4 regions of the Cytobacillus sp. MT66 genome follow, and region 4 is predicted to be linked to each of the others. Evidence: riboswitches for the same ligand, from Rfam matches in the RefSeq annotation. Region 4 holds a riboswitch; each other region holds the start of a gene.
The links. Region 4 has a riboswitch for cyclic di-GMP ahead of AC1Q59_RS12445 (putative bifunctional diguanylate cyclase/phosphodiesterase). Riboswitches for the same ligand answer to the same signal wherever they lie in the genome.
Positions count from the first base shown of each region.

Region 1 (5,671 bases), on a different contig from region 4:
GGAGCTGACTTAGCCCAAGGTCAAATATTTTTAGCCAAAAGTAATCTACCCGTCTTTATTTAATTGACAGGGGCGTTAATCGGAGATCCCAATGTTCCAGTCAGTTGGTTTTGGAACTAAGGATGAAAGGACCTTTGATGAAAGAAGGGTACAGTTTTATAATAAGGAAATCTTTTAATATCAGGTGTTATTATGATTATATTTGCACCAATAATTGGATTTTCTAGTGGCGCATTGTTACTTCATTATTTTTAGTAAAGGCAAGTCATAAATGATACGCATAAAAAAGGGAAGCCGTTAGTTGTCGGGCTTCCCCTTCACTTTCTAGATTGCCAACAATAGCAAAAGCATCTTGACCCTGCAAATTTGGCGTTAAATACAAGCCCTATATTCGGTCATGATGTCGTCAATGATGGTTTTGACGGGAAGGATTTCGTTTATTTCATGCACTCTTGCACCCGCAAATACAAGCCCATTCTCGCAATCCCCTTCCATGGATGTTATTAAAGAATCCATTGTACAAAAGCGATATGAGCAATCTTTAAGGCAATCAATACACTTCTTGATTTTCACCTTTTTATCATCAGATATTAGTTCAGTAAAATGGTTCTTAATCGCACGGCCTTCCAAGCCCACCGTCGTCTTTACCATTACCGTATCTTCTTTCCCTGCATGTACATATTTTTCCTTAAACGATAATGGTGCGTCACATTCATTACTGGCAACAAATCTTGTTCCCATTTGAACCCCAGAAGCTCCCAATCGAATGGCACGGGCAAGATCCTGTCCATTCATAATCCCCCCAGCAGCAATGACGGGAATTTTAACGGCATCAACCACCTCTGGCAATATATCAAACAATGGCCGCTCAGTACCAAGATGCCCACCAGCCTCATTACCTTCTACAACAACGGCGGAGGCACCAAGACGTTCCGATATTTTTGCAAGCCTTGCTGAAGATACAATGGAGATAACCGGTATGCCAGATTCTTTGCCCCAGCTATACATATCTCTTGATATACCTGCTCCTGAAATAATAAAATCAACCTTTTCCTCAATGGCTACTTTCATTTTTTCAGCAAAATCATTCATCGCAAAAAGAACGTTCACTCCAATATAGCCGCCATCCTGAATGGATTCTTTCGCCTTTCTTATGTGAAATCGCAACTCATCGAAACTAATTCCAGTTCCTGAAATAATCCCAATTCCCCCGGCGTTTGCTACAGCGGAAGCAAGTCCGCTTAGAGAAATACCTACTCCCATTCCACCTTGCATAATGGGAAACCTAGGCGTCATATGCCCAATTTTTAATTGTTGAAAGCTCAAAATAATACCCCCAATTCATCATTATAGTTATCCCCCAAGCTAATTCTAACGACTTGAAAACAAATGAATAGTTACAAATATAATGCCTGATCCTAAATGTAGATAATAATTTTGTGGTTGTCACAAAACATTCAAATTTTCGTGATTCCTATAACGCTTATTATTGTTATTACAGCACAAGGTGAAATGACCCATGGGCATATTCATTACATAAGCGGAATTGTTTGGGCGAAAAATAGGTGCGAACTACAGGAAAAGGAGAAATACCTGATGAAGCCACTGGAAAAAAGTTTTTATAATCAACCAACACTAGAACTTGCAAAAGCACTGCTTGGATGTCTTCTAATTAAAGAAACTTCTGAGGGAACGGCATCAGGTATCATTGTTGAGACAGAGGCATATATGGGACCCGATGATCGTGCGGCACATAGCTTTGGCGGGCTACGTACAAAACGAACTGAAATTATGTTTGGTGAACCCGGGGTTGCCTATACGTATTCCATGCACACCCATTGTCTTTTAAACGTGGTAAGCGCTGAAATTGGGCAGCCTCATGCCGTTCTAGTTAGGGCATTGGAACCCTTTTCTGGAAAAGAATTAATGGCTAAAAGGAGGCCAAAAGCAAAAAATGAAATCGAATGGACTAATGGCCCAGGTAAACTGACAAAGGCACTTGACATTACAATGGCTGACTATGGCCATCCACTTGATCAATCCCCACTTTGGATAGCAAAAGGAACGGACATTGAACTTGAAAATATCGCTTCCGGTCCAAGGATTGGCATCCAGAATACCGGTGAGGCTGTCCATTATCCCTGGCGTTTTTGGATTTCTGGGAACAAGTTTGTTTCTCCAAAAACCCGATAGTTCTCATGTTTATAAAAAAAGGAATTGGTAACTGGATGAGGCTGATACCATTCAACAAATGGGCCATTTAATTGAATAAGCTATTAAATGGCAATGTTGTTTGTTGAAATGATACAATTAAAGAAATTACTTTAATGGTCAAAATATTATGAAATAAGGGAAAAGGGGATTGACAATGGATGTAAGATACCCAATTGGGAAACTACAAGTTCCTGAAAAAGTAACATTAGAAAATATTCAAGAATGGCTAAAGGAAATTGAAACTTACACGATTCGATTAAGAGAAACTGTTGACTCCCTAAGTGATGAGGAATTAAGCAGAACGTATCGTGAAGGTAGCTGGACAGTCCGCCAACTTGTTCATCACATTGCAGATTCTCAGTTGAATATGTATCAACGGTTGAAGCTGGCTTTAACAGATGACAATCCAACAGTACCTGCTTTTGATGAAGAAAAGTGGGCGATTCAACCGGATACAAAGCTTCCTGTAGAAAGTTCTATTAAAATGTTAGAAGGTATAAATGAGCGCATCGTATCTTTAGGAAATAGCTTAACTGAAGAACAATTAGATCGAGCTTTTAATCACAAGATAAACGGTAAAATAACAGTTGCAGCAAAAGTAGCAAAATTATCCTGGCACGAAGAGCATCACTTAGCCCATATAAAAATTGCATTATCAAAATAATACAATATATATAAATAAGAAATAGTTACAAAAGTTTTATGCAACTAAATGGTGCTTTTTTTCAATATCACGAACTATAAATAAGCCGAAAATATGCATATTTTCGGCTTATTTATATTCAAAAACATACTGCCATAAACAGTATTTTTAATTGCCAAATACACAAATGATCTATCCAAACGGTACAGGTTTAAGTCCTTTAAATCGGGATATGGTTATTACTCTTTTTTTAGCCTCGATTGGCTTTGCAAAAGACAAGTTCCTATAATGATTTATCACCTAAGTGGGATGTTAAGGCTGCTGAGTACCGGGAGGATTATTAAGCATCGCGAATAGCAGCTGTAAATTAGTTTATTACAATTTAATTATGTAAACAAACCGACAGTAGCGTTATTTAGTGAATCACAATCAAGATTCTCATTAACTGTAAAAAGAGAAAACAAAGGACAATTTGAAAATCTATGGCCGGAAGCGAGCCAAATCGGCTGGGTAACGAACGATGGGAAAATGATGTATATGTAACCGGTGAACAATTAATGGAGGATACCGTTTATGAACATCATAAACTTTGGAGTTAAGCTATTCCTATGTTAGTAGGGCAAAATAAATTAGTTCTAGAAAGTTTCGTCAAATTCTGGATAGGCAATACCCTCAACTTTTGCTCCATTTAGTAAGGCAATAAAAGAAAACTCAAAGAAGCTTTTCATAAGTATAGCAAACTTATGGGAGCTTCTTTTGTTTATAGTAGTTTGAAAAAAATGATCACCGACAAAAAACGATATACTTCATTGTTGTGTTTATAGTAAAATAGTAATGTGAATATAGACATAAAAATCTGATAAAGGCAAACTTATCGAAAGGTAAGGACGCAAAGCTACGAGTCTAAAATCCTATTGGATAATGATAGTCGGGTTGCCAATACAAAAATAGCAGTATATGACTAGTTGGCTATCCCTATAACATTTGGGATAGCTGTTTTTTTTATTAATACGTTGGAAGCTTTTATAAACGATTGGTATTGTCCTTAAATAATGGAGGAATAGGTTATGAGAGTATTTCGTAATATTGGAAAGGGTATTGGAACTGTCGGAGGAGGATTAATCGGCGGTTCTGTTAAAGTAGTTGGAAAAGCTGTAGGCAGTAAGTGGAAAGGTACTGGTGAATGGTTAGAGGACGTTGGAGATAGTGTTCAATCTGCTTCTAAAATAGCTTTAGACAATGCAGGACAGTTTGTAGATGGAGCGGTTCAAGGTACATATGGTGCTATTAAAAAAGATGAGTACTATAAACAAAAAGGTTTAAATGATTTAAAGGATTCCACAGGTAAAACGATAAAGGGAATTGGTTCTGCTCTAAAATACACAGCTAATAATGCTGGCAGCACCTATAAAGGATTTAGAAGTGGAGATAAAGAGCAAGCAATAAAAGGACTGAAGAATCTTGGTAAAGTAGTAGCTGTGTCAGGTCTTGCCATCGGTGTAGTAGATTTAGTAGATGGAGCAGATATCATAGAAGCAGAGGAAATTGAAACTAGGAATGATCATTTAAGCGGGTATGAACTTCCAGAAACAGGAGTACCTTTCGTTGAAAAAACAGTTGATCTACCAAATGGACAAGTTGTTGAAGGTACATTCCCTGTATTTGATGAAACTTTCAATGTCATGATTGCAGAAGAATTGTATTTAGAAGGTGATGATGTTCATTTTGAAGTAGCTAATGATACATTGTATCAGGCTATTATAGAGAATCCGGACCTTGCCAATGAACTAGGTTTCTCACAAGCTGAAGTCCAAGGTCTAGCAAACGGACAAACACCGGAAGGATATACTTGGCACCATAACGAGGAACCGGGTCTTTTGCAGTTAGTAGATGAAGAGTCCCATGCTCAAACTGCACATACAGGTGGCCGAGCAATTTGGGGCGGTGGAAGTGAAAATCGGTAATACTAATAGAGAAATTATGCTTATAAGGGTTAAGCTAGGTTAATAAATAGATTTAGCAGAAAAATACTTTATATTTTGACCTTGGTTCTATAAAAAAAGGAGAAATTATCAATGTTAAATAGCTCATTAAAAAAAGAAGCGGTAAGAAAACTACAAAATGCTTTATATAAATATGAGAAGTCTTCTAACGACTTACAAAATAATGCGATTAAATTGCATAATGCAAGAAATTATGCAGAGGATGTAATTCAAAAAGTTGAAGATTATATAAATACTTTGGCCAACACTCCAAAAGAGTTTGACAAAACTTTCGAAGAAGTCCATGTAAATCTTGCAAGCTTTAAGGCACTTAGCGAAATCTCGTATGATGAAAAAGAAATGATTAAGTTAGCAGGTGGAGGTACAGCAGCGGGTGTTGCGGCAGGGGTAGCTACAGCGGCACTTGCTCCAACAGCAGCAATGGCGATTGCTACTACTTTCGGAACTGCATCAACAGGAGCAGCTATTTCAGGTTTAACAGGAGCAGCAGCTACTAATGCAGCTTTAGCTTGGTTAGGTGGCGGGGCTTTAGCAGCAGGTGGTGGCGGAATGGCCGGGGGAAGTGCCTTACTAGCATTAGCAGGCCCTATTGGTTGGGGGATTGGTGCAGCTAGTATAGCGGCAGGTGGTTTCTTTGCAAGCAAAAAGAATAAGGAAGCCGCTATCAAAGCAGATAAGGAACGAGTTGAAATTGTAAAGGCAATGAAAGTACTTGACGCTACATCTACAGAGATTACCAACTTGAACTCTTTTACACAAACATTAGCTACTAACTTAGAACAAAGTTTGATTTCATTTATTAGTAAAACGA
Region 1 is NZ_JBXAFB010000017.1:24,123-29,793, reverse strand. Features, by position in the region: gene AC1Q59_RS21540 (hypothetical protein) at 1-63, shown strand, start outside; gene AC1Q59_RS21535 (NAD(P)H-dependent flavin oxidoreductase) at 373-1,326, opposite strand; gene AC1Q59_RS21530 (DNA-3-methyladenine glycosylase) at 1,597-2,193, shown strand; gene AC1Q59_RS21525 (YfiT family bacillithiol transferase) at 2,369-2,878, shown strand; partial or broken gene AC1Q59_RS21520 (hypothetical protein) at 3,260-3,456, shown strand; cyclic di-GMP riboswitch class I at 3,712-3,798, shown strand; gene AC1Q59_RS21515 (HNH endonuclease) at 3,925-4,821, shown strand; gene AC1Q59_RS21510 (hypothetical protein) at 4,933-5,671, shown strand, end outside.
Region 1: linked by a shared signal. The riboswitch ahead of AC1Q59_RS21515 (HNH endonuclease) and the one ahead of AC1Q59_RS12445 (putative bifunctional diguanylate cyclase/phosphodiesterase) in region 4 are both predicted to bind cyclic di-GMP.

Region 2 (5,671 bases), on a different contig from region 4:
AAAGCCGTCCTGCTGAAGATTTTCAAAAAGGAAGTATTCTGTTCCATTGGAGCCTGGAACCTCCATTTTGACAATGCCATTATCCGCATTCGCTTTATTAACAGCTGGTAAAGTAATTTCCTTAACTCCATCCTCAGGCTTTACTACGATTGGATCTGCCCAGCCAAGAAATACTTTTGAGAATGGATCAAAATGTGTTGGCGAGTTCCCTGAATAGGCCGCAGCATCTGGGTAGCGCATCCATGAACCTCCAGCCATCATTGAATAGTTGCCGACACCTTCAGAGCTGTAAACCGTATCATAGAAATCAGGCAATCCTAGTGCATGTCCAAATTCATGTGCATACACACCGGTTTGTGCCGGGAATGGACCGGTCTCTTTGGCAGGATCATACGAATCTGTTGCTGGATCATAGCCGGCTACGTTTCCGCCGATGGCAGGCTGAACGTTATAGTTATTTACAATAACGCCATCATAGGTCATGTCTTCAGCAACTGTTTTATTAACCCAATCCTCTTCGCTCATACCCGCATGGGCATCTGCTGGTATACCCGTTTCATAGTATTTGCCATAATATAAAGCACTTAACAGATTCCATTTATGTGACCAAATTTGTGCTGGGTCTCTGCTGAACTCAGCTCCAGTTGCTTCGTGAACAATGAATACGTTTGGCACTTCGCCGTTTTCCGCATATTTAGAGAAGTCAACTTGATCATCGGCAGCTTTTAATACGTCACGGACAAATTCACCCATGTGTGCATCGCCATTGACGTTGCCGATCTCATACTTGCCATTTTCCGCATATGTTCCTTCCTGATCAAGATAATAGGAAGCGCCCTTCGGCAGTTCTACCCAGGTAAATTCCGTATTTTCCTTACGTACTAGATTGGTTTTTCCATTACTGGACTCTTTATACACATTCTGCATGGTCCGGTCAGTCGGAGCATTTTCGCCATTATATTGTGCGTATTGTTTAAACTGTTCCAGTTCATATGGATTATATTCTGTTCCAAAAATTAAATCCTCATAATAATGGGCTGGAACTTGTCCAGGCATATCACCTATTGGTTCATCACCATCTTTATATTTTGCTAGTATAACAAGTACAGGAATATCCCCTTCCGCCTTCCTATAGGCTACATGGCTATCCCCTGCCTGCTGAAACTTTTTCCCTTGATTAGCTATCCTCTCAGCAGGATCAGCTTTTGATAAATCAATGCCTAGCCTTTTCGCCTGTTCAGCAAGCTCCGGGGAAGCACCCACATGATGAGCCAGGCTTAGCTGGTATGTATTTTTTTCCTTCACTGGGGCATCTGCACTGATTGATGACCCTCCTGCAAAAATCGTACTTCCTACTAATGCTAATGATAGAGCAGAGCTAGATAGAACCTTTAACAAATACCTCACTCCTTCAAAATTCTGTTATATTTTCAATAATATAGATTTTTCACCCTATTCTGAATAGTGTAAAGGAACCTATTCTAGAAAAATATTCTATGAATATTTGATTATATTTTTTATAAACACCTATAAAAAATATATCCTTTTTCCTACAACCGCTAATTTTCCAAGTACATAGTATAATAAAAAAGCGAGGGAAATCCCCCGCTCCTATCGTATTTGGCTTATGATTTACGAACTAAGATAGATTCCCTCCAAATAAATGAGTCAAACTTTAGTCAAGCCAGCAGGAATGGAACCCATGTCTGATAGGAACAATCCCCTATTTCAATGAAATTGTAAATTCTTCATCACTGCCTGGCGTTGGAAGCCGCCCGTCATGCTGATTTACTAGCAAGATATTACTAATTACCAGATTATTTGGTGTGCCTGCTGCATTTGCAAACTTAAAGGAGTAGATTTTTTCTTGTCCCGCACCGATTTTCTCCATATGCGGAAATTCAGCCTTGAATCTGCCTTCGCTCGTTTCAAGCGTTGCTATTCCTGCTCTTCCCCAGCCAAAAGCCACATCAAATTCCTCATTCTTATTTTCCACTCTCATTTCTAAAGAGTATCCATCACTATGTTTTTCTAGAGAGAAGTTTGAAAAAATAAGATTGCTAGTGACGTAAGGTTCAACAGATGAAACGTCCAGAATGTTGGATGATGAAGCGCTTTTTTCAGCCGGGGCTTCTTTAACAACTTCTGGTTCTGAATCTGTCTTTTGTACTTGTACAAGTTCGTTTTTCACTTCTTCTTTAATCTCATTTTTTAAATCATCTTTCATTTCTTGTTCAAGCTCTGCTTTTACTTCCTGGCGAATCTCTTCTTCTGTTTTTGCCGTTACTTCTCCCTTAGAGCATCCCGCAAGCAATCCTAGCAGCATTAAACTTCCTAATACTAATTTTAATTTCATTTTTACAAATCTCCTTTTTTGTCAAAGTTACCTTTTAATCAATGCTTTCGCTTTATTTAACACTTCATGGTTTATTTTTCTTTTTGAGCTATGCGTGGTTAAATACGTTTGCAATTCATTTGATGATGTAAAAACATTAGTTCGTTCTGATGTTACATTTACATTGGCTTGAGGATTCGAGAAATAGACGGCCCCCTCAATCCAAAGATTTATCCCGTTTTGCTTAAAATAGCTGGATAAAATATGTACTTGTCTTCTTACTTGCTTAACAGGGTTTCTCATTTCCTTTGTGTATTCTCCGCCTTTTCTTCCCACTTTGTGCTGAATCCAGGAGTGATCCTCATCTCTTCCTTGGATGGTGCCGTTATGATTTTTTACCTCAACGACAAAGACGCCATTTTCACCCACAATCACATGATCAAGCTCGGCCATTCCTTCATTTGTTGAAAGCTGAACAGAACTAAACACCTCATAACCTTTGGGAAGTTCTCTCAGAATACTAGAAGTTCGCTCTTCCCCTTTAATTCCAGCACTTAGAACGGAGTATTTTTTCCAAAAGAATATAGCAGCCCAAAATAGCATGACCGGAAAAAGATGAAAAATCCCTTTAAAGTAAAATCCCTGTATAAAAGCCACAAAGTATACAATTGGTGCAATCGCTAATAAAATAGAAATTAATAAATAGTTGTTCGCCTTCGTTTTTAGTGCGTTTTTCCCTTTATGGATGGTTGCCATAAAATATCATCCCTTTTTGCTAAAATAAAAAGACTGCTTGCATAGGCAGCCAAGCAGTCAGATAACAATACAATACTGTATCGGTAACCCGACGATCATCGTTCTGTCTCACAGAACATTAGACTCGTGGCTTTGCGTCCCGCCCTTTCGGATGGTTTGCCATTTACTCTATTAAAATTGGTGATGGTCATTAAATGAGTGATCAAACCCTTGATCATGACCATGATAGTAATGATCAATAATGGGATCCAAACCTACATTTTGAAATGGATCCATTGATTGATCCATCATTTGCTGAAGATTCATTTGGTCAATTAGCTGGTTTTGCAAAGCGAAATCCTGCATTTGCTGTAAATCCATTTGCTGCATTTGATCGATCATATCTTGATTTAGCTGCTGCTCGAGTTCGAGCTGCTGAAGAAACGCAATACTTGCCGTTCCGCCAACACCTGCAGCAGCTAAACTTGCTCGACGGGATAATGTGTTTTTTCTTTTAGCTCTTTTAATAATAAAAATAATAGTACCGAAAATAATGATTGGCAGTAAGTCCATTATAAATCTCCCCCTAAACGTTCTTTGTTTGTTAATTTTATTATCACTTAGGGGCCTATTATTTTCTGTAATCCAAACTACAAAATTATACTTTTTTTGAAAAATAGATTAATTAATCTTCAATAATACCCTCTTCAAAATTAGCCATGTCCTTAATAAGAATTTTCTTATTCTGCAAAGTAATCCATTCTTCTTGCTGTAATTCGGCCATGATTTTTGAAACAGTCTCCCGAACAGCCCCAATTAAATCGGCCATTTGCTGATGGGTTAATTTATAATTGATTAATAGTCCGTCTTCTGTATGTATTCCATAATCCTTCGCCAGTTGAACAATTAGTTTATAGACTCGTGTTCGCACATCAAAAAATGTTAAATGCTGAATTTTATCATTTGCTCGCCTTAACTTTTCCATTGTTAGACTCAACAACTTAATTAACAGTTGCGGGTTTCGCATTAACAATGACTTCCATTCATTTTCCTTTAAGATAAATAATGTCGTATTTTCCAGAGCAACAGCAGCCGCTGATCTGCTATTATTCGGATCTAGCATTGCCATTTCCCCAAAGTAATCCCCATTATTTAGTAAGGAAAGAATCGATTCCTTTCCATTCGTTATTCGATAGATTTTTACTCTTCCTTGTTTGATTAGATAGAATTCTGTCCCTACATCTCCTTCAAGAAAAATATGGCCTCCCTTTTTTATATTTTTTTCGATAAAAAGAGATCCTAGTAATTCATATTCTTTTTCATTCAACCCCGCAAAAAAAGGGACATTTAACATAAATTGAGCATCCATTTTTTCCATTTCTCCCATAACAATAGTATTATCTTACTATTATATAGTTAAAATGAACTATGAACCACACCTCTGCTGATTTCCTCCCAAGCAAATACAAAACGAACGAATATTTTTTTCATCCGTTCGTTCCAAGTTCAGTTACTATAAATAAATAGAAGAATTTGCCCGAAATGAAGCAATTGATCGATCATTAGCCCTTTCCCCAGTGGATTAAGCTTTTTAAAAATCCCCACTGGTTTTGCTTTTAAATAGTCAACAGCCGCATGTACAAAGAATAGCCACGCCAGATCCATTCCATCTATAGCAAATCCTAGCAGATACCCCGCTGTTGCTATACAGCCTGTCCAAATTCCAGCATGAACGGACAGCAAATACAAATTCTTCCCCTTTGTTTTTGATAAAAATTCCCCCTGCAGCGGAAAGTCTCCTATTAGATGCGCAAATATAAGAATGATGAAGGTCAAACAACCACCTCATTGTTTATGGAACTAATAGATTTAATTATGTATGATAAATATAGGTTTTTTCTGTAATCTGGGTTACAAAAACATCAGAAATATTTTATCTATTAGGCAGGGAGCATGAATGACAGATAACGAATTATTAAAGGCAGCAAAGAAATTACGTTTTCCTAAACAGCTTGAAAAGGAATTTATTGATCGATATGACACCAAAACAGTGAGTTATGGGAAATGGGTGATCCCTATGGCATTTATCGCAACTCTTTCTCTGCCATTAATTGATGTCCTTTCTTTTGAAAGCAGTCTGCAAATGGTTCTTTTAATAAGATTTCTATCCTTTGCAATGTTCCCAATCTCGTATCTATTAAACAGTTCGCCAAGGTTTTCTAGATACTCACAAATATACAATTCAATGAATATTATTATAGTTAGCACGGGGTTTTATATTATTTTAGCCATAAGCCCTCCTGGAAGTTTTGCCTATAATCACTATTACATAGGTACATTCTTACTAATAGCAGTTACTTACACCACAGCAAGACTTCGCTTTTTTTATGCTAATATAGTTGTTTTCATTATTTTTACTTCTTATATATATGTAATGATTTTTCATCAGCAAGCACTCATTGATCCGAGTACAAAAAATATATTAATCAATGTTTCTATATTCCTTGTGTATTTCATATGTCTTTGCGGTCTGACAGGCTATTTTTTCGAATATTATAGCCGCAGGGAGTTCGTCCATCTTAAAATGGTTAAGCAGGAAAA
Region 2 is NZ_JBXAFB010000004.1:326,368-332,038, reverse strand. Features, by position in the region: gene AC1Q59_RS09995 (M6 family metalloprotease domain-containing protein) at 1-1,398, opposite strand, end outside; gene AC1Q59_RS09990 (hypothetical protein) at 1,724-2,356, opposite strand; gene AC1Q59_RS09985 (nuclease-related domain-containing protein) at 2,384-3,091, opposite strand; cyclic di-GMP riboswitch class I at 3,171-3,262, opposite strand; gene AC1Q59_RS09980 (hypothetical protein) at 3,263-3,643, opposite strand; gene AC1Q59_RS09975 (Crp/Fnr family transcriptional regulator) at 3,756-4,439, opposite strand; gene AC1Q59_RS09970 (DUF3307 domain-containing protein) at 4,577-4,906, opposite strand; gene AC1Q59_RS09965 (adenylate/guanylate cyclase domain-containing protein) at 5,028-5,671, shown strand, end outside.
Region 2: linked by a shared signal. The riboswitch ahead of AC1Q59_RS09985 (nuclease-related domain-containing protein) and the one ahead of AC1Q59_RS12445 (putative bifunctional diguanylate cyclase/phosphodiesterase) in region 4 are both predicted to bind cyclic di-GMP.

Region 3 (5,671 bases), on a different contig from region 4:
CGGTTACATTTGATGATTACAAGGAAGCTCGTCTTTTAGCTGACTTTGCTGCTGAGCGTATTGCGGAAGCCAATGCATTGCTTGCAGAGGGTAAAACTGAAGAGGCAACAGCGCTTTTAGAAGAGGCAATCGCTACTCAAAAGGAAGCAGCTGACAGCTTAGCAGATTCAGATAAAATTGCTGATGAAAATAAAGAAGCGACAGTGGAAGATGCTGATAAAACTGCAGATCAGTCAGCTGAAGACACTGAAGAGACAAAAGAAACAGCTGAAGGCGAAGAAATAGCAACTGAAGATGATACAACAGAAGAAGCAACTGAAGGCAAAGTAATTGCAGCAGAAGATGAAGAAGAAATAGAAGATGAAGTAGAAGCAAAGCTTGCTCAAAACATTGATGCATTAGCTGCAGCATTATCACATGTTAAAAACCCTACAGCTCAATTAGCTTTAATGAAAAATATTCAAAAGTCTTTTGCGAAATTAGATAAGAAACTTGCAAAGCTTGAAGAAAAAGCAAAAAAATTCGCAGTTGAAACTACTGAGGAAGATAAAGCTGCTGCGGATGAAGCAACAGCAGATGCTGAAACTGTAGCAACAGAAAAAGACCAGGCAGAAGAAAAAGCTACAGTGGAAACATCAGATGCAGAAGCAGTATCTAAAGAAACTGAAGAAACAGAAGCAGTCAAAGAGGGAACTCAAGAAAAACAAGTTACAGCGGAATCAAAAGCAACAGGATCAACAGCAGTAACAGCAACAAACGAACCAGTTGAACCTGAAACTAAAGTTGCAGAAGAAATGAAGGAAACTGCTGTGGTTGCTCCAGGATTAGCTAAGAAAGAAGAAGCGCAGGCTAAGGCTGCAGAAAAGCGTGCTGAAGGTCAGGCAAAAGCTGCTGCTAAAAAGGAAGAAGTTCAAGAAAAGAAAGCTGAAAAGCAACAGCAAGTAAACGAAAAGAAAAAAAACGGCCAAAATAATGGCGCTGAAAATAAGAAAGAGAATAACGGTAAAGGGAACGAATAATACCTATCAAAAAAGTAAACCTAGTACTCCGCGTACTAGGTTTATTTTTTTGCATTTTAACAGCTCTGCAAATTAGACGAATTTTTTCAAAACTAGTGTTTTTTCAACAATTTTACACCCTACCAAAAATAAAATACTTATGAAAAAATAAATAAGGAACCTATTAGTTAGCATTCCCTATACATTTTATAACACTAACTTAGAAGGAGAGAGCAATGAAAACTATTTTATCTTACAATATAACTGAGAAATTAAAGCTAGCCAATGTACTTGATTTATTTCATATTTGTAAAACTTCTCAAAGCAAAGTTTACTTATATACCGATAATTATGTTTTAAAGCCTCAGCAACTGTCTAAAATGGTTTCATTTTTCCTTACATATCAAGGACATTTATATTTATATATAGAAGGACAAGACGCCACGAAAACAGTTAATGCCATTGACTCAATTCTTAATAAATATATTTATGGAAAATGCTGTAGAACGCCACTGGCAAATTTATGATTAAACGGTAAGCTGCCGATATTAGTATTTGAATAACATGGTGATGAATTCATATACTGAACCTACTGTCCAGAACAGTACGTAATCCCCATGTTGAATTTTGCCTGTTTGGATTCCCTCATGAAGAGCAATGAATGGACTGCTCGTGCCAGGATAGCCATATTTATCTGCGGCAAAAATGATTTGGTCTTCATGGAATCCCATGTTTTCTTGAATCCGTTGAAGTATAGCCTTGTTACTTTGACTAAAGCAACATTTAACATCACTTGGTTTTAATCCGTGCTGATTCAGAATCTCACGCATGGAATCATAGACATGAGGGTACATAGGCGACGCATCAAAAGGTTCAAACTTCATATACGGGTCATTTTGTTCTTTCAAAGTTTGCACTAACCCATTAACCGGAAACATGATAGGGTTAGGGTTCACACTATCCGTATAATGAAGCGAATCAATAAATCCTGCAGATTCTTCTGTACTTTCTAAAATAACAGCAGAGGCAAGGTCCCCGAATAACGAATAACTTAGTTCATCTTCAGGATTCAGTATAGGAGAAAAATGATCAGAGCCAATGACTAACGCCCGTTGAATCCTGGAATTGCCTTGCATATAGCGAGCAGCAAAATCGACAGCAAGAGTCATTCCAATACAATTTCCGTTTAAGTCAAAAGCGATAGAATGGCTTGAAGCGTTGATTGCTTGATGGATATAGAGGGCGTTCATTGGAATCAATTGATCTGGTATTTGAGTGGAATAGATAATCATATCAATATCTTTTCCGGTCAGATGAGCATTTTCTAATACTTTTTTTGAAGCCTCAATAGCCATAGTGATGCCTGTTTCCTTTTTCTTATCTGGATCTGTCCAATAGCGATTTTCTCTGCCAACGTGTTTTAATAGATGGCGAATATCTTTGCCTCGCTTATCAAAATGCTGAAAGAAAAAGTCGTTAGGAATGTGATTTTCTGGATGATATATAGCAATCTCTTTTATTTTGATGTTTGTCATGGATGAATTCCTCTCTATAAATTTTTCATAAATTCGAAAAAACATAAACGAAAAAGGGGGTACAAGCTGTACCCTCTCCTTGGTAAAATCATCTTCTTATTGGAATTCTATTATCATTCGGTAACTTCCGCATTGGTTATGCCATTTTGCCGAATTAGACGGCTTAGCTGCATTTTTAAAATTGGGTTTTTTCCAACGCTGAAAATGACCTTCTTAAAGCCAGTCTGATTATACAGTTTTACACACGATTCTAGCAGCGGCAGCAATTCGGTCCCGGCTACTTTCATATCCGTGCAATCTGCAACGCAGTTGTATTCCTGAGAATTCACGCTAGAAGTCTTTTGATTATATTCATTAATAAATGCCTGTGCTCCTTCTGGAGTTGCACTGCCTTCCACTCGGATCTTAATCTCCTTTTTTACTCTGTCCACCTTGATTTCATAACTGCCATTAACATCTGTTGCCATTATAAAGTCTTCCTTTCTATGTATTTAATTAAAATAAAAAAGCACAAAACCGCAAATGGGATGTGTGCTTGAATAACCCCCATGTTCGGTAACTCAGCCACCATAGCATTTGATGCTTTGCCTTAGGTCTGTAGCTTTGCGTCCTTACCTTTAGATAAGTTTGCCATTATCGTAATAGAGAAAATATATGATACTTAGATAATATATTATTATAATAATACAAAAGTAGGTTTGAGAGTTCAAGAATATTTAGGTCTTTTTAATCACTTGATGGTAAAAATAGATTAAGGGACTTCACATGTTGATTTGTATTTTATGATATCAAACTCCTGGATAAAGTGGATTTGGGGTAATTATTGATGATTTACCAAAGTGTGCATTATGGCGGAAGGGGAATATGATAAGTCTAAATTAGAAATTATTGATGTAAGAGATTATAATGAATCTAATAAGAATCCAAGTTTGAGGTGGTATAGCTATGGAATATAACGATCAAATAAAAAACAGAGTTAAGCGGATTGAAGGGCAGTTAAGAGGAATTCTTCGGTTAATGGAGGAACAAAAGGACTGTAAAGATGTGATCACCCAGTTGTCTGCCGCTAGAACAGCTATAGATCGGACAATAGGAGTTATTGTAAGCTCCAATTTGGTTGAATGTGTTCGAAAAGCAGAAGATTCAGAAGACAGAAATGCTGAAGACTTAATTAAAGAAGCGGTAAACCTCTTAGTGAGAAGTCGTTAAAAGATCTAATAGATTTATTAAAAATGGTAAACGCTCACACGAGTTGGCAAACAGTTGTGAGTGTTTTTATTTTTAGGGAAACTGCTGCCTAATGTACGATTTGAAATGACTTATGTACAACTAGCGTGTGCCTATTCTTCATGATACATTTAGTAAAGAAGAAAATGTCCTGTTTAACGAAAGGAGGCAACCCTATGCAAATCCAGCTGAATCAAAAAATTATAAAAGAGCGATGTGGGGCTGTCTCCTTTAAAAGAGGGGACGCTTTTTATCGTAATGGAAAAGTAAAAGTGGAAGAAGTAACGCCAATTTCTATACAGGCTACAGTCCAAGGGGTGGAGGATTTCCATGTCCGCCTCAAGAAACTTCCTAAAGGATTTCAAGCGGTCTGCAGCTGCCCGTCTCTTAATTCTTTTGATAAAGATTGCCAACATATTGCCGCGGTGCTGCTAGCTTGGCAGCACCACCAGCAAGAGAATATACAAGATAAATATATTCCTGGACAAACAGATGGACAGATGCCAGAAGAATTGCTGAAATTATTTGAGGAGAAGCAGCTGCCTGTAAGTGGCCGGCAAATCCATTTTGAAAATAGACAACTCCTGGATACAGCTTTTTTATGTAAAGGAGTTACCATTGATGGGAATGCCCGATTTGGTATTGAACTTTCTATTTCATCACTCAAAATAGCCGACATTCGTGATTTTCTCCAAAGTGTGAAAGATAGAAAACAATACGCAATTTCAAAAGAATTTTTATATGAACCGGTTAGCCATTGCTTTGATAACGTATCTGATGCCATTATTCAGCAGCTAATTCATGTCATGGATGATGAAAAAGTACATCGTCAGGCAATTTCAGCTAAGAGTCACTTGGATAAAGGAATGCTGCTAATTCCTGCATCCTTCTGGAAAAATGTTGAACCCTTATTAGCACGTGCTCCACAAGTCATCTTGCAATATGATGGGAATAGCTATCATCAGTTCTGTGTTTCAGATGAACCGTTACCGTTAACATTTGAATTTACAGGTACGGAGGAAAATGGATATCATCTGGTTATTCACGGTTTAGACGAGATGCTGATATTGAAAGAATATGACACCGTCCTTTCGGCAGGAAAAGTCGTTGTGGTTAAAAGATGGGAAGCAGAACGGCTCTATGAATTACAGCGAATGATAGAACGTTCCAAGATAAATGAAATCCCTATACCAAGTCATCAATTAAAATCCTTCGTCGAACAGCTTTTGCCGCATTTAAGAAAATTGGGGAAGGTCCATTTATCAGGGGAATTCTCCGCGCAGCTGCGAAAGACCCCATTACAGGCAAAACTTTATTTAGATCGTGTGAAGAATCGCCTGCTCGCAGGGCTGGAGTTTCATTATGAATCGGCAGTCTTCAACCCGCTGGAGAATCGGCAGCCAATGGCAGGTTCACTGATTATTCGGGACATGGAGAAGGAAGAAGCTATCTTGCAGCTGATGGCTGAAAGCAAGTTTAATCAAACAGAGAGCGGCTATTATCTTCAAAATGAAGAATTGGAATATAACTTTTTGTATCACGAGCTGCCGAAATTGCAGAAGATGGTTCAGGTGTATGCGACCACTGCCGTACGCATGCGGATATTGCCAAAAACAACAATACCGAGAATAAAGGTGAAGCATTATCAGGAACGGAATCACTTGCTTGAATTTACGTTTAAGATCGATGGGATTCCAGAGACTGAGATCAAAGCCATATTGGCAGCATTGGAAGAAAAGCAAAAGTATTATCGCCTGAGAGACGGTGCTTTGCTATCTCTAGAGACAAAGGAAATGGAAGAAATCAAGCGTTTCTTGAATGCTGTCCCTGTTCAAAATGATGAATGGGAAAAGAGCTTTGAAGTTCCTGTGGCAGAGGGACTTAGACTGCTAAATTATTTTGAGGATAGCG
Region 3 is NZ_JBXAFB010000027.1:5,204-10,874, reverse strand. Features, by position in the region: gene AC1Q59_RS24020 (hypothetical protein) at 1-1,019, shown strand, start outside; gene AC1Q59_RS24015 (hypothetical protein) at 1,235-1,525, shown strand; gene AC1Q59_RS24010 (ketoacyl-ACP synthase III) at 1,547-2,533, opposite strand; gene AC1Q59_RS24005 (hypothetical protein) at 2,647-3,000, opposite strand; cyclic di-GMP riboswitch class I at 3,085-3,175, opposite strand; gene AC1Q59_RS24000 (metal-sensitive transcriptional regulator) at 3,479-3,742, shown strand; gene AC1Q59_RS23995 (SNF2 helicase associated domain-containing protein) at 3,937-5,671, shown strand, end outside.
Region 3: linked by a shared signal. The riboswitch ahead of AC1Q59_RS24005 (hypothetical protein) and the one ahead of AC1Q59_RS12445 (putative bifunctional diguanylate cyclase/phosphodiesterase) in region 4 are both predicted to bind cyclic di-GMP.

Region 4 (5,671 bases):
CCCGGATCCATTAAATGGCGGCGGCATGGATAACCATCCTGTTCCCGTACAATGGGAGGTTTCTCTTGATGCTACTTTTCAAAATGTCGTCATGAGAGGAAATGAGATTTCCAAACCACAGCTTGGTCACTCTGTACATATTGAAGTGGAGGGATTAGAACCTTCTACTTGGTATCATTATCGTTTTAAGGCGCATGATCACATCAGCCCAACAGGTAAAACAAAAACCGCCCCTGCCTATAACAGTACGGTGGATCATCTCAACTTTGCTTTTGTTTCCTGCCAAAACTGGCCCGTAGGCTTTTACACGGCCTATCAACACTTAGCCAAGGATGATCTTGATTTAGTTGTTCATCTTGGTGACTATATTTACGAGGGAAAACACAGTTCAAAGGTTCGACCAACTGATTATTCTGCTCCGGAAACCTATACACTTGATGATTATCGTAACCGCTATGCTCTTTATAAATTAGATAGTGACCTGCAGGCAGCACATGCAAACTTCCCATGGATTGTTACATTTGATGATCATGAAGTGGATAACAACTACGCAGGAGACATTCCTCAAGATCCGCAGAAGCAATCAAAAGAGGATTTCTTAGCAAGAAGAGCTGTCGCTTACCAAGCCTACTACGAACATATGCCAATTCGCCGTACTTCCCTGCCAAATGGAAGTGACATACAATTGTACCGTCGTTTATCTTTTGGTAACTTAGTAGAATTCAATGTCCTGGATACACGTCAGTACAGAGATGATCAAGCCAATGGAGATGGCTGGAAAGTGCCTACTCCGGAATCAGAGGATCCAAACCGCACCCTATTAGGTGAGCAGCAAGAACAATGGCTGCTAAATGGACTGGCTGCGTCACAAACGAAATGGAAAGTACTAGCACAACAAGTATTTTTCGCTCACCGTGATGGTGATTTTGATCCAGGAGAAGAATATGTAAGTATGGATGCTTGGGATGGCTATCCAGCTGCCCGTCAGCGAATTACAGACTTTTTAGCAGAAAAGGATATTAAAAACACCGTCGTCCTTACTGGGGATGTTCATACGAACTGGGCAAATGAAATCAAAGTAGACTTCCATGACCCGAATTCAGAAACAGTAGCCGTAGAGTTTGTCGGGACTTCGATTACGTCTAATGGTGACGGATCGGATGTGAATAACAATACCGCACAATACTTAAAAGAAAACCCGCATATTAAGTTTTTCAATAACTATCGCGGCTATGTACGCTGTAAACTGACACAAAACACATGGCAAACCGATTATCAAGTCATTCCATATGTAACAAGACCGGGAGCCCCGATTAGTACACGTGCTTCGTTTGTGGTTGAAGACGGGAAACCAGCGTTGAAGCAACTAACCGCTACACCTTTATAAGGATAAAATTTAGAGAGTGATCAGCTGATCACTCTCTGCAATATTTTTGAAGATATCCCGGATAGGAATTTATAACCGATTTATACGATTGGGGATTTTCAAACAAATCTACAGGCTTTCGGACAAGGTGCCTGTCCCTGTGTCCTCTTACTTACACCCTTTTGTGCCATTTTCGTTTTTGCTTTGTTTGTGTTTAAATTTATGTTTATACATTTTTTTATCGGCTAATTTCGCTAATTCTTCCAGTCGTTTGCCATCATCCGGGTATACTGAGCGTCCAATAGATATAGAAAGATTAATGCTTTTTTACGTTGAAAAGTTTTCTAAATTCTTTTTAATTCTATTTAAAATCGCTTCGGTAGATATAACCTCTTTATTAGGAATGATTAGGAAGAACTCATCTCCTCCCCATCTGGCAACGATATCCATCTTTCTTGTATTTCTAGTAAGTGCTTTAGAAACAGCTTGAATAGCTAAATCCCCAGCTTCATGACCATAGGTATCATTAATTTCCTTAAAATCATCTATGTCTAGCAAGAAGATGTTTAATTTCTGGCCATTTAATTTTTGTGTTATTTCCGGAAAAGCACTATGGACGAATCTTCTATTATAAACCTTACTTAAGAAGTCCCTTTCTGTTAAAAATTTCAGTTTTTCAAAGTTTACCTTGATCAAATAGGTTAATACCAGCTGTAAAAAGATTGGAATAATTAAAAGTGTTATTCTTAACCAATTCTTTTTATAAGTTTCGTAGTTGATATAATCATAAACTACGAAAAGCAAACTAAAGAAAATAATCATAATAAGAAGAATAATAATTTTTCTGATAGAATGTCACCCTTACTATTAATGTCTAACAATAAAAAGAATAGAACATTTCACTTTAAAGTTGATAGGTATTTTATCACAATTTTACCCTTACAAACATGTAGAAAACAATCGAAAAATATCGAAATTTGTATTTTTTAGGTGAATAATCAATTAATATATGGTAGCATTTACCTAGACTATAATCCATGGAACCAAACTTATTCATATTTAAAAATATAAATTAGTTAAAGGCAAATTTATCGAAAGGTAAAGACGCAAAACTAAAGGGGCTTCGATCAATGTCAGATCATGCCAGCCAGTTACCGATAATAAGAAGAGACTAATCGGTTTTCGTTTAGTCTCTTCTTCATTATCCAGAATTTCTAAATACGGAAAATCGAGGATGGTGCAATATGGTAGTAAAGAAGGATCTTATAGGGGTAGATGAAGCAATTGATTATTTCATTAACCATGATGCATTGACGGGTTTATCCAACCGTCATCATTTTTTTAAGCATTTAAAGGAAGTCTTACAAAAAGAAACAACTAAGTCTGCAGCTGTATTGTTCTTTGACCTAGACAGGTTTATGGTCATTAATGACTCGTTAGGCCACGAGATTGGTGACTTGTTATTAAAAGAAGTTGCTCAACGGTTAATCAATTGTTTAGACCAAGCTGATACCTTGGCACGAAATGGTGGAGATGAATTTCTTGTATCCCTTATCAATCTGAATCATAAAGAAGTAATGGATACCATGGAAAGAATCCTTACTTGTTTTGACGAACCGTTCATTGTTGATTGCTATGAAATTTATTCTTCACCAAGTATTGGAGTTAGCTTCTATCCACATGATGGAAAAGATATTGACTCCCTAATTAAAAAAGCCGATGTAGCTATGTATCATGTAAAAAATAATGGCAAGAATAACTTTCAATTTTATCGTTCAAATCAAACAGATCACATACATAATAAATTAGAAATTGAAGTGAATCTGCATAAGGCAATAAATAATAATGAATTCTTTCTGCAATATCAGCCCAAAATGGATCTTTTCACTGGAAAAATGATGGGAATGGAAGCACTTATCCGTTGGGATCATCCGGAAAAAGGAATGGTTTCCCCAGGGGAGTTTATTCCGCTTGCAGAGGAGACTGGCCTCATTATCCCAATTGGGGAATGGGTATTACGAACAGCATGTAAACAGTATAGGGCCTGGCAGGATCAGGGACTTCCACCATTTATTATTTCCGTTAATTTATCTGGCCGGCAGCTCTATCAGCCTAACTTCGCTCAAATTGTTAAATCTGTTCTAGAAGAAACAGGGTTAGATGCAGAATACCTAGAACTTGAAATTACCGAAAGTACCTTAATGGATATCCCTCAAGGATTAAAAGTACTTAACGAATTAAAGACCCTTGGTGTAAAAATCAGTTTAGATGACTTTGGAACTGGTTATAGCTCTCTTAATTACCTAAGAATATTCCCGATTGATGTTTTAAAAATTGATCAATCGTTTGTAAGAAACTCAACCCAAGATTCCACTGATGCAGCCATTGTTAAAACCATTATTACCATGGCTCATCAGCTAGAAATGCAGGTGATTGCTGAGGGGGTGGAATCAAAAGACCAATTAGTCTTTCTTCAACGAAATCATTGTGATGGTGCTCAAGGCTATCTTTTCAGCAAGCCTCTGCCGCCAGAGGAGATTGCACAAAGACATAGGGAAATGGAAGAAATACTCCTTACTTCAGGTATTCAAAGAGAACTTTCCAATCATCAGCCGCTAGAAAATGTATTAGAATTAACTAGGCTAGAACTGGCAGAAAACTCAGAGCTTAAAAAATCTGATAATAGGGTGTGTAAAACTGAAAAGCCTAGCGGATTGAGTCAAATAGCCTCAGGGGTTGCCCATGGAATACGAAATCCTTTGTTATCTATCAAAAACACCCTCCAAATCATGCAAAAAGATCTTGGTAAAGCAAACGATATTGATAACATACTTGCGGAAATAGATAATATCGAAAAAATTATTAATGAGTTATTGTAAAAAATGCCAATATCTTGAGGACCTAAACAGTGAAAAAAAAGAAGCGCTCATTATTATTTGCTTAATGAGAGCTCCTTTTCCTATTTAATATTTAAATGTCGAAATTAATTCCTGCAATTCCTCAGCCATTGATGCTAATGCCTTGGATGAGGATGAGATTTCTTCCATCGTTGCGAGCTGCTCCTCTGTTGATGCGGCAACCTCTTCAGAAGTTGAGGCATTCCCTCTTGCAATACTAGCTAGTATATTTACACTTTCAGATACCTCTTGAATAGCCGATAACGTTTCCTGCGACGTAGCAGAGATCCCATCCATTTGCGGAGTAATTTCTTTAGTACTCTTAAGAATAAGATCAAATTTTTCTATAGCCTCATTAGAAACCCTAACGCCTGACTGCACATCATTAGTCACACGGGCCATCACCTGAACAGCACTTTCTGTATCCTGTTGAATCCCCTGAATGATGTTAAGAATTTCCTTTGCGGACTGTTGAGATTGTTCAGCAAGTTTTCTTACTTCATCTGCGACTACCGCAAATCCTTTCCCGTGTTCCCCAGCACGAGCTGCTTCAATGGCAGCATTAAGAGAGAGAAGGTTGGTTTGTTCGGAAATGCCCGAAATAACCGTTAAAATTTGACTGATCTCTTGTGAACGTTCATATAAAGACTGAATCATCACATTTGACTCTCTAACCGATTGATCAATAGAGGTCATTTGATTAACTGTATCCGTGACAGCCTGTCCGCCTATTTCTGCTTGTGCTGCTGTTTGTACAGCAAGTTCAGATACCCTTATCGTATTTTCAGCAATATGTGAGATCCCTTCAGAAACTTCACTTAGGACTTGGGCATTATGATCAACACCATTCATTTGTTTTTCCGCACTGCCAGCAACCTCTTGAATAGCCGCAGCCACTTGTTCGGTTGCACTGGTGGTTTGATCAACACTTGCTGATAGCTCCTCTGATGAAGCCGCCACTTGCTCTGCATTCTTTTCAACATTTTGAACAAGGTTTCTAAGACTTTCCTGCATGACAGTAAAGGCTTTGCCTAATTGGCCAATTTCATCCTTTGTTTGTACCTCGATATGCTCTGTTAAATCCCCTTTACTGATAGTAATGGCCTTATTTGTTAAATCCTTTATCGGATTAATAATTGATTTAATAATGAAAAATACAAAAATAGCCCCAATTATTAAAGCAATGAATATGACTGCTAATGTTTTCTGCAGGATCGGAGAGGCTGTTTGATCTATTTCAGATAAATACATATTCCCCCCGATTTTCCATCCAGTTGCTTCATTAGTTACATAACTCATTACTTTATCTTCACCGTTTAACTTATAGGTAAATACTCCAATATCTTTGACATACATTTGGTTATAAAATTTATCATCTGTTTGCAATCCTAATTCTTCCGACGGATGA
Region 4 is NZ_JBXAFB010000006.1:76,093-81,763, reverse strand. Features, by position in the region: gene AC1Q59_RS12455 (alkaline phosphatase D family protein) at 1-1,387, shown strand, start outside; partial or broken gene AC1Q59_RS12450 (GGDEF domain-containing protein) at 1,535-2,062, opposite strand; cyclic di-GMP riboswitch class I at 2,438-2,525, shown strand; gene AC1Q59_RS12445 (putative bifunctional diguanylate cyclase/phosphodiesterase) at 2,611-4,245, shown strand; gene AC1Q59_RS12440 (methyl-accepting chemotaxis protein) at 4,330-5,671, opposite strand, start outside.